One region of the Amycolatopsis heterodermiae genome, then DNA from elsewhere that is predicted to be linked to it. Evidence: predicted binding sites of a transcription regulator. Region 1 holds the regulator's gene; the other holds the start of a gene.
What was found. Region 1 encodes HspR, which represses chaperone genes until heat shock. Its sites were predicted from a motif close to ANNTTGAGTNNNNNNNACTCAANNT; they were not measured.
Positions count from the first base shown of each region.

Region 1 (7,015 bases):
GCGCTGGACCAGATCCAGTACGACCCCTTCACGATCGACTAGTTCCCGGTTGTCCGGAATGGTGTTGCACCTGTCCGGTGAATAAGTCGGGCGAACTCCGGTAATTGTTACCGCGTTCTGTGAATCCATCCGGGTGATCCTTTTTACGCAGTGCCAGGCGGGGTTGACCGCGCGTGGCGAAATTGCTCCGTTCGAGCGGGAACGCGCTGAATCACGCGCATCTGCACGGGAATGCGCCTACAGTCGGGAACCCTCGGGGGCGGTACCGCACAGCTGTGCCGCGTGGACGGCGTCAAAAAGCCATGCACGACTGGAGAAAACCGTTCCCGATGACTGCTGAATCCGTGAAGATCCCCACCCTGCCCCCGCCCGCCCCCGTTCCCGTTTCGGCTGTGGAAGGTCGAGAGATGGCCCGCCTGATCCGTGAAAGTTTTGCGGTGGTCGAGCCGAAAGCCGAAGAGCTCGCGCAGTACTTCTACGGCGCGTTGTTCGTGGTCGCGCCCGATTGCCGTGATCTGTTCCCGGTCAGCATGACGACCCAGCGCAGCAGGCTGCTGCGCGCGCTGGTGTACGTCGTGCAGATGGTCGACCGGCCGGACGAGCTCGTCACGTTCCTCGGCCAGCTGGGTCGTGACCACCGCAAGTTCGCCGTGGTCACGCGGCACTACGACGCCGTCGGGATCGCGCTCGTCGCGGCCTTGAAGCGGTTCCTCAAGGACAAGTGGACGCCGGAGGTGGAGTCCGCCTGGACCGCGGCGTACGGGATCATCGCCAAGACCATGCGCGAGGCGGCCCAGGCCGAGACCGGGCCGGCGTCGTGGTCGGCGACGGTGCTCGAACACAAGAAGCTCACCCGGGACGTCGCGCTGGTCAAGGTGCAGACCGAAGGCCTGCTGCCCTACCGCGCCGGCGGCTACGTCAGCGTGGAGGTGCCGCAACGCCCCCGGCTGTGGCGTTATCTCTCGCCGGCGACGGCACCCCGCGGTGACGGCCAGCTGACGTTCCACGTGCGGGCCGTACCGGGCGGCTGGGTCAGCGGCGCCATCGTCAACCACACCAAACCGGGTGACACCTGGCGGCTGGGGCCGTCGATGGGCGCGCTGAACGTGCGGCCGAGCACCACGAAGAAACGGCTGCTGATGATCGCCGGCGGCACCGGGATCACGCCGTTGCTCGCGATCCTCGACGACCTCCAGCGCTGGAAGCGGAACCCGCCTGTGCACCTGTTCTTCGGCGGCCGGAGACCGGAAGATCTGTACGCGCTCGAAGATCTGCGACGGCTGTCCGCGACGTCGAAGTGGCTGACGGTAACGCCGGTTACCGAAGAGGGCGCATTGTCCGGCGGCGACCGCGGGACACTCGCCCACGCCGTGACCCAGCGCGGCACGTGGAAGAACCACGACGTGCTCATTTCCGGATCCCCGCCGATGATCCAGGCGACGATTGCGAAACTGCTGGCCAAGGGCGTCGACCTGGAGCGAATATCGTACGACCCGTTCACGCTCGACTGACCGGGTGCCCGGAATGGCGGAATCCGGCGCGAGCGGAACGACCCGATCCTCGCTATCGTCACCGATATGGAGACGACTATTCCGGTTTCGGGCGGCATCGGCGGTTACCTGGCGGAACCCGAGGGGCCGGGGCCGCACCCGGGCGTGGTGCTCGTGCACGACGTGCTCGGGCTGAGCCAGGACGCCCGCGACATCACCGACCGCTTCGCCGGCGAGGGCTTCCTCGCGCTCAGCCCCGACCTGTACTCGCGCGGCGGCATGCGCAAGTGCGTCCGGCGCGTGTTCTCGGACATGTTCGCGAACAAGGGCCAGGCCTTCGACGACATCGAGGCGTCACGCGCCCTCCTGGCCGCACGACCGGACTGCAGCGGCCGGATCGGCATCGCCGGGTTCTGCATGGGCGGCGGCTTCGCGCTCATCGCGGCGTCGCGCGGCTTCGAGGCGTCCGCGCCCTACTACGGCCAGCTGCCGAAGAACCTGTCCGTGCTGGACGACGCCTGCCCGATCGTCGCGAGCTTCGGCCAGAAGGACTTCTCGCTGCGCGGCGCGGCCGCGAAGCTCGAGACCGCGCTCACCGAGCGCGAGATCCCGCACGACGTCAAGGAGTACCCGGGCGCCGGCCACGGGTTCGCCAACAAGTTCGACCTCGCGCCGCCGCTGAACCTGCTGCTCAAGGTGGCCGGCTTCACCTACCACCACGAAGCGTCCGAGGACGCGTGGCGCCGGGTGACGTCGTTCTTCGGCGAACACCTACGGTGACCTGACCTTCGCACTGAGCCGACCGGAGCAGGAAAACCGCCGAATGGCGGTAGTTCGTTGACCGTTGTGCCCGAATCACCTTATGGTCTAGACCACATCTCTCCCCGGATGTGCTCGTTCGCCCTCCCCTCCGGAACGACGTCGTTCCCCCTTCGAGGAGCCGAAATGACCTTGAAGCGCAAGCTCCTGGCGGCTGCCGCCGGCGCGATCCTCGCGCCGGTGCTGGTGGTCGTCCTCCCCGCCGTCAGCGCCAGTGCCCACGGTTACATCTCCGACCCGCCCAGCAGGCAGGCCAACTGCGCGGCGGGGAAGGTGCCCAACTGCGGGCAGATCGTCTACGAACCCCAGAGCGTCGAGGGCCCGAAGGGCCTGAAGAGCTGCAACGGCGGGCTGTCCCAGTTCGCCGAGCTGGCCGACGAGTCGAAGCCGTGGCCGGCCAAGTCCGTCGGCACCACGGTGACGTTCAACTGGGTGTTCACCGCCCGGCACGCCACGTCGAGCTACGACTACTACGTCGGCAACACCCTCGTCGCGTCGATCAAGGGCAACAACCAGCAGCCGCCGGCGACGCTGTCGCACACGGTGAACCTGTCCGGCTATTCGGGCCGGATCAAGGTGCTGGCCGTCTGGAACATCTCCGACACGGCCAACGCGTTCTACAGCTGCGTCGACCTCCAGATCGGCGGTGGCGGCACGACGACCCCGCCGCCCACCACCACGCCGCCCCCGACCACCACGCCGCCGCCCACCACGACCCCGCCCCCGACCACGACCCCGCCGGCCGGCGGAACGTGGGCGGCCGGCAAGGCGTACAAGGCCGGTGACGTCGTGACCTACGGCGGCGCGAGCTACCGCTGCCTCCAGCCGCACACGGCGATCGCGGGCTGGGAGCCGCCGAACACCCCGGCCCTCTGGCAGCGCCTGTGAGGCTCCTGCTGGTCGCCGTCGCGCTGCTGCTGGCCGGATGCGGCAGCGGCGCGACGGCGTCCGCGCCTTCGTACAACTCGGCCGACGTGATGTTCCTGCAGATGCTGATCCCGCAGAACCAGCAGGGCATCGAGATCGTCCGGCAGGCGGCGGCGCGGCCGCTGCCCGCCGACCTGAAGGTCCTGGCGGCGGCGATCGAGTCGACGCAGCAGACCGAGGTCGACGACATGAAGGGCTGGCTGCGCGGCTGGAACCAGCCCGAGGCGATGGACATGAACCCGCAGGCCCACGCCGGCCACGGCGGCATGAAGCTGGCCGCGACCGACCTGGTGGGCGCGCTGAAGACGGCGCCCGACGCCGAGTTCGGCCGCAGGTTCCTGGACGTCCTGACCGGTCAGCAGCAGGGCGCGGTCGAGCTGGCCCAGACGGAGAACGGCACCAACGGCGGCGTCAACGCCCAGGCCCGCGACCTGGCCCGCCGGGTCATCGAGTCGCGCAGCGCCGAGGTGAAGCAGCTCCTGAACTTCAAGCTCTGACGCGCCCGGAGCTTGAACGCCGTGAAGGCCCCCTCACCGTCTTCGATGAGGGGGCCTTCACGGACTTTTGTGAACTAGCGGCGCTTGGGGCGCCAGACGACCATGGCCGTCTGCTGGTTCAGCGGGACCAGGTCCCGGCGGTAGGAGGCGTGCGCCGCCGCCGCGGCCTGTTCCCCGGCCGCGTACGCCGCGGCCAGTTCCTCGGTGAGCTCGCTCAGGCGGGCCCGCAGCGCGTCGACCTGGTTCTCCAGCTCGATGATGCGCTTGATGCCGGCCAGGTTGACGCCGTCCTCCTGCGACAACCGCTGGACCTCGCGCAGCAGCGCGATGTCCCGCATCGAGTAGCGGCGGCCGCCACCGGAGGTGCGGCCCGGGGACACCAGGCCCTGCCGGTCGTAGGTGCGCAACGTCTGCGCGTGCATCCCGGCCAGCTGGGCCGCCACCGAGATGACGAACACCGGGGTCTCTTCGTCCCCCTCCGGGGGAATCCCGCCGAACATCCCACTCACCTGCCTTCGAGCAGCTCAGTGATCTCGGGCCGGGGATCGTGCCCGGCCATCGACTCGGCGTACGCCTGCAGAGCCTCGCGCGCCTTGTCGTCCAGTTTGGCGGGAATCGCGGCCTGGAGGGTGACGAGCAGATCACCTTGTGAACCGTCGCGCTTCGCGATGCCCTTGCCGCGCACCCGCAGCACCCGCCCGCTCGCGGTGCCCGGCGGCACCTTGAGCGAGACCTTGCCCTCGAGCGTCGGCACGGTGATCGTGGTGCCGAGCGTCAGCTCGGTGAAGTCCACCGGCACGGCGATCGTCAGGTCGAGCCCCTTGCGCCCGAACAGCGCGTGCGGAGCCACGTGCACCCGGACGTAGAGGTCGCCCGCCTGCGCGCCACCCCGGCCCGGCTCGCCCTGACCGGCCAGCCGGATCCGCTGGTCGTCGTCGACACCCGGCGGGATCCGGACGGTCAGCGTGCGGGTCCGCGTGCTGACCCCTTCGCCGCCGCACTCCGGGCACGGGTCGTCGATGATCTGCCCGCGGCCGCGGCAGTCGCGGCACGGCTCCGAGAACGCGAACGCGCCCTGGCTCCGGCTGACCAGGCCAGACCCGCTGCAGGTCGGACAGGTCCGCGGCGACGTGCCCGGCTTCGCGCCGTTGCCGCCGCACGTCGAGCAGGTCGCCGGGCTCGACAGCCGCAGCGGCAGGGTTGCGCCCTTGACCGCTTCGGTGAAGTCGATCCGGACGTCCGTCTCGACGTCGGCGCCGCGCTGCGGCCGGTTGGCCGTCGCGCCCGCCGTCGTCCGGCCGCGGCCGAACAGCCCGCCGAGGATGTCGCCGAGCCCGCCGAAACCCTGCTGCTGGCCCGCACCCGCGCCGGCCTGGCCGAAGATGTCGCCCATGTCGAAGCTGCCGGAACCGCCGCCGCCACCGGGGAAGTTGAACCCGCCCCCGCCGCCGAACAGGCGCCGCGCCTCGTCGTACTCCTTGCGCTTGCTCGCGTCGGAGAGCACACCGTAGGCCTCGGAGACCGCCTTGAACTTCTGCTCCGCCTCGGCGTTGCCGGAGTTCGCGTCGGGGTGGTTCTCCTTGGCCAGCTTGCGGTAGGCCTTCTTGATCTCGTCCGCCGTGGCGTCGGAGGAGACGCCCAGTTCACGGTAGAAGTCCTTACCGATCCATTCCCGAGCACTCATCGGGCGCCTCCTCCTTCCGCTGGAACCGGATACTGCTTACTGCTGTTGCTCATCGAGTCCGCCGCCGAGTGGCAACTCGCCACCGACCGGCGGGTCCACCGGGGCCGCGCCGGGCTCGTGGTCGGTCACGCCGACCAGCGCCGCCCGCAACACGCGGTCGCCGAAGCGGTAGCCGCGGCGCATGACCACGGTGACCGTCGGGCCCGCCACGTCCGGCGAGGTGTTGTGCTGCACGGCCTCGTGCACGCTCGGGTCGAAGGCCTCGCCCTCGGTGCCGAACGACTCGAGCCCCGCGCGCTGCAGGCCGCTGATCAGCTTGTCGCCGACGGCCTTGAACGCCCCGGTGAGGTCACCGTGCTGGTCGGCCCGCTCGAGGTCGTCGAGCAGCGGCAGCAGGTCGTTCACCACCGTCGCCTTCGCGCCGATCACGACCGCTTCGCGGTCACGCTCGACGCGCTTGCGGTAGTTGGCGTACTCCGCCTGCAACCGCTGGAGGTCGGCCGTGCGCTCGGAGAGTTCCTTCTCGACGTCGGAGACCACGGTCACCGAATCGTCCATGATGGACTCCCCGAGCGAGGGGCCCGCGTGTTCCACGGGCGCCTCGTCGGGCTCCGGCGCGGCGTGGGCCGGACCGGGCGGGCGAACCTGCCCGGTCTGCGGGTCCACCCGGCGCCGATCACGCACGACCACCGGCTCCTCGGGGCCGCGGCCCTGGTTCTCGGATTCGTCGTAGCTGTGAGTCACTTCTTCTCGTCCTCTTCGACGATCTCGGCGTCCACCACGTCATCGGCCTTGGCACCATCAGCGCCGGCCGCACCGGCGTCGCCGGCCGCGCCCGAAGCACCGGCGGCACCAGCCGCGGCGTCGGCGTTCGCGTTGGCGTACAGGGCGGTGCCCAGTTCCTGCGAAGCGGTGTTCAGCTTCTCGATCGACTCGCGGATCTTCGCCGAGTCGGTGCCCTTCAGGGCCTCGTTCGACTCGTCGATCGCGGACTTGACCTTGCCCTTGAGGTCCTCGGGCAGCTTGTCGTCGTTGTCCTTGAGGAACTTCTCGGTCTGGTAGACCAGCGTCTCGGCCTGGTTGCGGGTCTCGGCCTCTTCGCGACGGGTCTTGTCCTCTTCGGCGTGCGCCTCGGCGTCCTTGACCATCCGCTCGATGTCGTCCTTCGGCAGCGCGGAGCCACCGGTGATCGTCATCGACTGCTCCTTGTTCGTGCCCAGGTCCTTCGCCAGGACGTGCACGATGCCGTTCGCGTCGATGTCGAAGGTGACCTCGATCTGCGGCACGCCACGCGGGGCGGGCGGGAGACCGGTCAGCTCGAACATGCCGAGCTTCTTGTTGTGCGCGGCGATCTCGCGCTCACCCTGGAACACCTGGATCTGCACCGACGGCTGGTTGTCGTCCGCGGTGGAGAAGATCTCCGAGCGCTTGGTCGGGATCGTGGTGTTGCGCTCGATGAGCTTGGTGAACACGCCACCCTTGGTCTCGATGCCCAGCGACAGCGGGGTCACGTCCAGCAGCAGGACGTCCTTGACCTCGCCCTTCAGCACACCGGCCTGCAGCGCCGCGCCGACCGCGACGACCTCGTCCGGGTTCAC
Region 1 covers NZ_JAYFSI010000001.1:1,784,768-1,791,782, forward strand. The annotation lists gene VA596_RS08785 (globin domain-containing protein) at 1-42, shown strand, start outside; gene VA596_RS08790 (globin domain-containing protein) at 408-1,511, shown strand; gene VA596_RS08795 (dienelactone hydrolase family protein) at 1,578-2,270, shown strand; gene VA596_RS08800 (lytic polysaccharide monooxygenase) at 2,436-3,197, shown strand; gene VA596_RS08805 (DUF305 domain-containing protein) at 3,194-3,733, shown strand; gene VA596_RS08810 (heat shock protein transcriptional repressor HspR) at 3,808-4,233, opposite strand; gene dnaJ (molecular chaperone DnaJ) at 4,239-5,417, opposite strand; gene grpE (nucleotide exchange factor GrpE) at 5,454-6,161, opposite strand; gene dnaK (molecular chaperone DnaK) at 6,158-7,015, opposite strand, start outside.

Region 2 (7,015 bases), on a different contig from region 1:
GGTGCTGACCCGCATCCGGCGGCGCAGCACGCGCACCGCGGCGAGCGCGAGCAGCGTGCTGACGAGCGGCGCGGTCAGCGTGCCGGCGAGCGCGGCGACCCACGGGATCTCGCTGCCCGAACCGGCGCCGACGGCGACCTTGACCAGCCCGGCGACCGCGAAGGCGCCGGTGATCTCGAGCAGGAACGCGCCCGCGTTGTAGAGGACGCGGCCGGCGACCTTGCGCGCGAGCAGCGTCCCGATGCCGGCGACCAGGTGCGCGGCCAGCACGACCTCGAACGGCGCGATGAAGAAGCCGATGACGAGCGGGATCTCGGTGAAGGAGATGGTCCACGAGATGCCGCTGCGGACGTCGACGTTGATGCCGAGCTGCTCGGCGAGCAGGAACGCGACCGCGAGCACCGGGCCGATCCACAGCAGCTTGCTGTCCCAGTGGAACGGCAGCCACGAGCCGACCGCGAACGCGGCGACGAGCCCCAGGCTCAAAACCGCGAAGGTGTAGGCGCGGAACCGGCGTTCGTCGGTCCGTGCCTCGACGGAGGCCGCGGGGATCGGTGCGGTCGCGGGACCGCCCGGCCCGGGCTGCGCCACGGCGTCGCCGTGCGCGGTGGTCTCCGGCATCCGTTCTTCCCTCCCGGCTTGTCCACTGGTCGCTGATCCGTGACGTCAGGTGTGGACAAGGGCCATACCGTACCCCGTAGGGCGTACTCATGTCCCTTTCGAGACAGTAGGAGATCACCCCAGGGTTAACAATGCCTCGATAGCGCTGACCTGCGTGGACCAAGGGGTGAAACATCCGGTGCGGGAGCCGCGACCCCTTCCCCGGGAGGTTCTGTACGCATTCCGGGCCGGGTAGCGCTTGAATGTGCCCCATGCACAGCGATGTGATTGCCACCGAGCACGCGGCGCGACTCGCGGCGGTGGATCCCCTCCTCCCTGGCTCCTCTCCGTTCGAAGCGGCCGAAAACGCCGTGGTCCTGGAGGTGGCCACCGACGACTCGGCCGCGTCGGGACTCGCCTCCCGCGTCCAGGTGGACCGCGACGCCCCCAACGCGCCGTGGCGCGCCCTCACCGAGCACCGGCTCGACCTCCAGCTCGCCGGCCCGCACCCGGCCGGCGCCCTCGACGCCCTCCTCACCCGATGGGATGAACATCTGCGCGCGGTTGCCGAGCGTGGCGACACCGAGACCGCCGCGGTCGTCCCCCGCGCCAGCCGCGACGCCGCCGGCGCGCGGGAAATGCTGCACCACGGCTTCGCGCCGCTGCGCGTCGTCGCGGTCCGCCCGGCCGACCGGATGATCCCGGAGGGCCCGCGCGGCACCCCGGGCGTCAAGATCCGGCGCGCCGAGCCCGGCGACCTGGAGACGGCCGTCTCCCTCGGCCTGGAGCTGCACTCCTACGACGCCCAGTACGGCACGGTCAACCTGCGCAAGGGCGTCGAGGACATCCTCGCCAAGGACCTCGCCGAGCAGCTGAACCGGCCGGAGCCGCCGTTGTGGATCGCCGAGCTGTACGGCCGTCCGCTCGGCATGGTGAACGTCCAGCACCCGGGCGAGACCGGCTGGATCAGCGACCGCGTCGCCGCCACCCGGGTCGGGTACCTGTCGTCACTGGCCGTCGCCGAGGCGGCGCGCTCGTCCGGTGTCGGCACGGCGCTGGCGGCCCACGCCCACCACGTCCTCGACGAGGAGGGCACCGACGTCGTCCTGCTGCACCACGCCGCGGCGAACCCGCTTTCGACGCCGTTCTGGTACGCCCAGGGTTACCGCCCGCTGTGGACGTACTGGCAGCGTCGCCCAGCCGTTCGGTGAACTACTGGCGGATTACCCCGGGTGCCCCGTCCTTATAGGCTGATGTCAGTACAAGGGACGGGGAGCCGAAGTGAACGAGCAGCGGGACGCCGCGCCCAGAGCACCCGAGGGCGTCGACACGGAGAAGCCGTCCGCGGCCCGGATCTACGACTGGTACCTCGGCGGTACGCAGAACTGGGCCGTGGACCGCGAGTTCGGCCGCCGCATGGAACAGCAGTGGCCGCTCGTGCGCCCCGGCTCGAAGCAGAACCGCGAGTTCATGAACCGCGCCGTGCGCGCGGCACTGAAGGCGGGGATCCGGCAGTTCATCGACCTCGGCTCCGGCGTCCCGACGGCCGGCAACGTGCACGAGGTCGTCGAGGCCGAGCTGCCGGACGACCACGACGCCACGGTCGTCTACGTCGACTACGAGCCGGTCGCCGTCGCCCACGCGACGCTCATCCTCGAAGAGGAGGCGGCGACCGACTGGGCCGGCATCGTGCAGGCCGACATGCGGGACGCGAAGGCCGTGCTGCGCGCTCCGGAGACGAAGCGGCTGATCGACTTTTCGCAGCCGGTCTGCGTGATGATGATGGCGGTGCTGCACTTCGTCGGCCCGGACGACGACCCGCACGGCCTGCTCAAGGCCTACCGGGACGCGCTCGCGCCCGGTAGCTGGCTGGCGATCTCGCAGATGAGCGAGGGTGACGGCGAGGGCGAGATGCTGGCCGGGCTGCGCTGGTTCGTCGAGCAGTACCGGAAGACGAGCAACCCGGTGTGGCTGCGCGACCGCGACGAGATCGAGCCGCTGTTCGGCGACTGGCCGCTGCTGGAGCCGGGCATCGTGCACCTGCCGGACTGGCGGCCCGACCGGAAGCTGAATGCCCTGGAAGCCGAAGCCCGCCCGTACGCCTGGTGCGGCATCGCCGAGAGGCCCCGCGCATGAGCGAAACCGCCCCGATCGCGCCGGCCGGGGTCGACACGGAGAAGCCGTCCGCGGCGCGCGTCTACGACTGGTACCTCGGCGGCAACCACCACTGGGCGGTCGACCGCGAGTTCGGCCGCCGCGTCGAGAAGGTGTGGCCGCTGATCCGGCCGATCTCGCGGCAGAACCGGGCGTTCATGAACCGGGTCGTCCGGGCCGCGATGGCCGCCGGCGTCCGCCAGTTCGTCGACCTCGGCTCCGGCGTGCCGACCGCGGGCAACGTGCACGAGATCGTCCGCGACCTGCTGCCCGGCGGCGAACGCGCGGCGGTCGTGTACGTCGACTACGAGCCGGTGGCGGCCGCGCACTCCCGGCTGATCCTGGAGAAGGAAGAGGCGACGGACTGGGCGGGCCTGGTCGAGCGGGACATCCGCCGTCCGGCGGAGATCTTCGCGGACGACGTGACTTCGTCGCTCATCGACTGGTCCCGGCCGGTGTGCCTGCTGATGATCACCGTGATGCACTTCGTCGGCCCGTCCGACGACCCCGAGGGCCTGATGGCGGCGTACCGCGCGAAGCTCGCCCCGGGCAGCTGGCTGGCCCTGACCCACGGCACCTGCCGCGACGACGCCCCGCCGGTCCGCGCGGCCGAGGTGAAACGATTCATCGACGCCTACCGCGACACGACGAACCCGGCGTGGCTGCGCACGGCCGAAGAACTGCTCCCCTGGTTCGGCGGCTGGCCGTTGCTGCCGCCGGGGATGACATCGTTGCCAGACTGGCGGCCGGAGACCCCGCCGAACGCCATCGACCTGGAGACCCGCCCGTTCGCCTGGTGCGCGGTCGCCCGCCGCCCCAGCCTCTGACCCGACCCGGTCGGCCTGACCCCAAGCGCCTCTGAGCTGCGGTTTCCCTGATCGCTGTGGGCGAACGCACCATCGGAAACAAACACGCCTATCGGAGAGTTGAGCTAGGCAGACTCAACTACCCGAGGAGTGCACATGTCCGACACCCGCCTCCTGCCCGTGCTCCCGCTCGATGACGACGTCGTGCTGCCGGGCATGGTCGTCCCGCTCGACCTGACCGACACCGAGACGCGGGCCGCGGTGGAGTCCGCCCAGGCCAACACGCCCAGCCAGGCCAGCTTCCCCGGCATCCGGTCGACCGGCGCCACCAAGGCCGAGGTCCTGATCGTCCCGCGCGTCCACGGTGAGTACGCCGAGTACGGCACCGTCGCCACGGTCGAGCGCATCGGGCGCGTGCCCGGTGGCAAGGCGGCCGTGCTGCTGCGCGGCACCGCCCGCGCGCTCGTCGGCCGGATGGCCGACGGCCCCGGCGCCGCCCGCTGGGTGCACGCCGAGGACGCCCCCGAAACCACGAACGACCGGACCGCGCAGCTCGCGGCCGAGTACAAGGCCGTCGTCATCTCGATCCTCCAGCAGCGCGGCGGCTGGCAGCTGATGGACGCCGTCCAGCAGGTCGAGGACCCGTCCGCGGTCGCCGACCTGTCCGGCAACGCGCCGTACCTGGACACCGACCAGAAGGTCGAGCTGCTCACCACGCTCGACGTCACCGCACGCCTGGAGAAGGCGCTCGAGTGGAGCAAGGAGCACCTGGCCGAGCTCGAGGTCACCGACACGATCCGCAAGGACGTCTCCGAAGGCATGGAGAAGCAGCAGAAGGAGTTCCTGCTGCGCCGCCAGCTCGAAGCGATCCGCAAGGAGCTGGGTGAGCTCGACGGCTCGGCCGACGACACGGACTACCGCGCCCGCGTCGAAGGCGCCGAGCTGCCCGACGCCGTGAAGAAGGCCGCGCTGGCCGAGGTGGACAAGCTGGACCGGACGTCCGAGCAGTCCCCCGAGGGCGGCTGGATCCGCACCTGGCTGGACACCGTCCTGGAGCTGCCGTGGAACGAGCGCACCGAGGACGTCTACGACATCGCCGCCGCGCGGGCCGTCTTGGACGCCGACCACGCCGGCCTCGACGACGTCAAGGAACGCATCATCGAGTACTTGGCCGTCCGCAAGCGTCGCGCGGAATCGGGTCTCGGCCCGGTCGGCGGACGTCGTTCCGGCGCGGTGCTCGCCCTCGCGGGCCCTCCCGGGGTCGGCAAGACGTCGCTGGGTGAGTCCGTCGCGAAGGCCATGGGACGCAAGTTCGTCCGGGTCGCCCTCGGCGGCATCCGCGACGAGGCGGAGATCCGCGGCCACCGCCGCACCTACGTCGGCGCGCTGCCCGGCCGGATCGTCCGCGCCATCAAGGAAGCCGGCTCGATGAACCCGGTCGTGCTGCTCGACGAGATCGACAAGGTCGGCGCCGACTACCGCGGCGACCCGACCGCGGCGCTGCTCGAAGTGCTGGACCCGGAGCAGAACCACACGTTCCGCGACCACTACCTCGAGGTCGAGCTGGACCTGTCCGACGTCGTGTTCCTGGCGACGGCCAACGCGCTCGAGACCATCCCCGGCCCGCTGCTGGACCGGATGGAGCTCGTCACGCTGGACGGCTACACCGAGCACGAGAAGGTCACCATCGCCCGCGACCACCTGCTCCCCCGCGAGCTGGAGCGCGCCGGCCTGGCCACGGCCGACGTCAGCCTGACCGACGCCGCGTTCAGCCGGATCGCCGCCGAGTACACCCGCGAGGCGGGCGTGCGCGACGCGAACCGCACGATCGCGAAGGTGCTGCGCAAGATCGCGACGAAGGTGGCACTGGACGAGGTGTCCCTGCCGCTCACGATCGACGACGCCGATCTCGAGACCTACCTCGGCCGGCCGCGTCACCTGCCGGAGTCGTCGCTGCCCGCGTCGACCCAGCGGACCGCGACCCCGGGTGTGGCCACGGGCCTGGCGGTCACCGGCGCCGGTGGTGACGTCCTCTACATCGAGGCGTCGCTGGCGGACCAGGAGTCCGGCGCGTCCGGGCTGCAGCTGACCGGCCAGCTCGGCGACGTGATGAAGGAGTCCGTCCAGATCGCGCTGTCCTACCTGCGGTCGCACGGCGCGGAGCTGGAGCTTCCGGTCGGTGACCTGAAGAACCGCGGCATCCACGTCCACGTCCCCGCGGGCGCGGTGCCCAAGGACGGCCCGTCGGCCGGCGTCACGATGACGACGGCGCTGGCGTCGCTGCTCTCGGGCCGCGTGGTCAAGGCGGACGTCGCGATGACCGGCGAGGTGTCCCTGACCGGGCGCGTCCTGCCGATCGGCGGCGTCAAGCAGAAGCTGCTGGCGGCCCACCGGGCCGGGATGAAGACGGTGATCATCCCGCAGCGCAACGAGCCGGACCTGGACGACGTCCCGGCCGAGGTGCTGTCCCAGCTGGACGTCCACGCGGTGGCGAACGTGCGCGAGGTCCTCGACCTCGCCCTGACCCCGGCTTCGACGCCGGTTTCCCAGGCGGCGTAACCCCGAACGCCGCCACCTGAACGGCCGGTTTCCCTCTCCCCCCAGGGAAACCGGCCGTTTCCTATGTCCGAGCGGGCGCGGTGGTGACCGCCCGGATGCGAGCCGTACTCCATTCGGGGCATCACGATCACGAAAGACCACGGGGCGTAACAGGACTGTGCGGATCGTCGATCAGGTTCCTAGAGTGAGGTGATCCGGGCTCAGCCGCGCCCGGGCGAATCGACGACGTTGGAGCGCACGTGACGAAATCGCTCGCGGAAGACTCGGAGATCCAAGAGGATTACGAGGTCTTCAGGGCAATCGTCGAGAAGTTCACGCCGGCGGAAGCGGCTCGTCGCATCCGGCGGATGGGTGTGCCCGAGGACATCGTCAGAAGAATCGTCGAACGCCACGAGCACGAGTGCATTCGGGTCCGCGACATGGACGAACCGCATTCCGTCTACCGCGACAACCGGATGACCTGGTACACGGGTCCGCAGTCGGGCGACCGAAACTGGCCTTCCCTCGAACAGTCGTTGCGGGACAAGTACCGGAACGAGGACGCTGTCAAGGCCGTCGACGACGCATCGACGAAGGTGGTCTCGCTGCTGGAGCACCCGAAGCTGGCGGAATTCTCCACCCGCGGCCTGGTCGTGGGCTTCGTCCAGTCGGGCAAGACGACCAATTTCACGGCCGTCATGGCCAAGGCCGCCGACCGGGGCTACAAGCTGTTCATCGTGCTTTCCGGCGTCCACAACGCACTGCGAAAGCAGACCCAGATCCGTCTGAAGAACGACCTGATCGCCGCGAACCCGGAACTGTGGCACGAGGTCACCACCCCGGAACGGGATTTCGGTGAACGGGGCAATGCCGCGGCGTACCTGGCGGCCAAGGACCAGCACCTGCTGCTGGTCGTG
Region 2 covers NZ_JAYFSI010000004.1:370,385-377,399, reverse strand. The annotation lists gene VA596_RS20780 (putative bifunctional diguanylate cyclase/phosphodiesterase) at 1-621, opposite strand, end outside; gene VA596_RS20775 (GNAT family N-acetyltransferase) at 873-1,811, shown strand; gene VA596_RS20770 (SAM-dependent methyltransferase) at 1,882-2,736, shown strand; gene VA596_RS20765 (SAM-dependent methyltransferase) at 2,733-3,581, shown strand; gene lon (endopeptidase La) at 3,717-6,119, shown strand; gene VA596_RS20755 (Z1 domain-containing protein) at 6,359-7,015, shown strand, end outside.
Region 2: lon (endopeptidase La) is a predicted target of HspR. The motif match lies at 3,678-3,702, and genes of this name have one in related genera.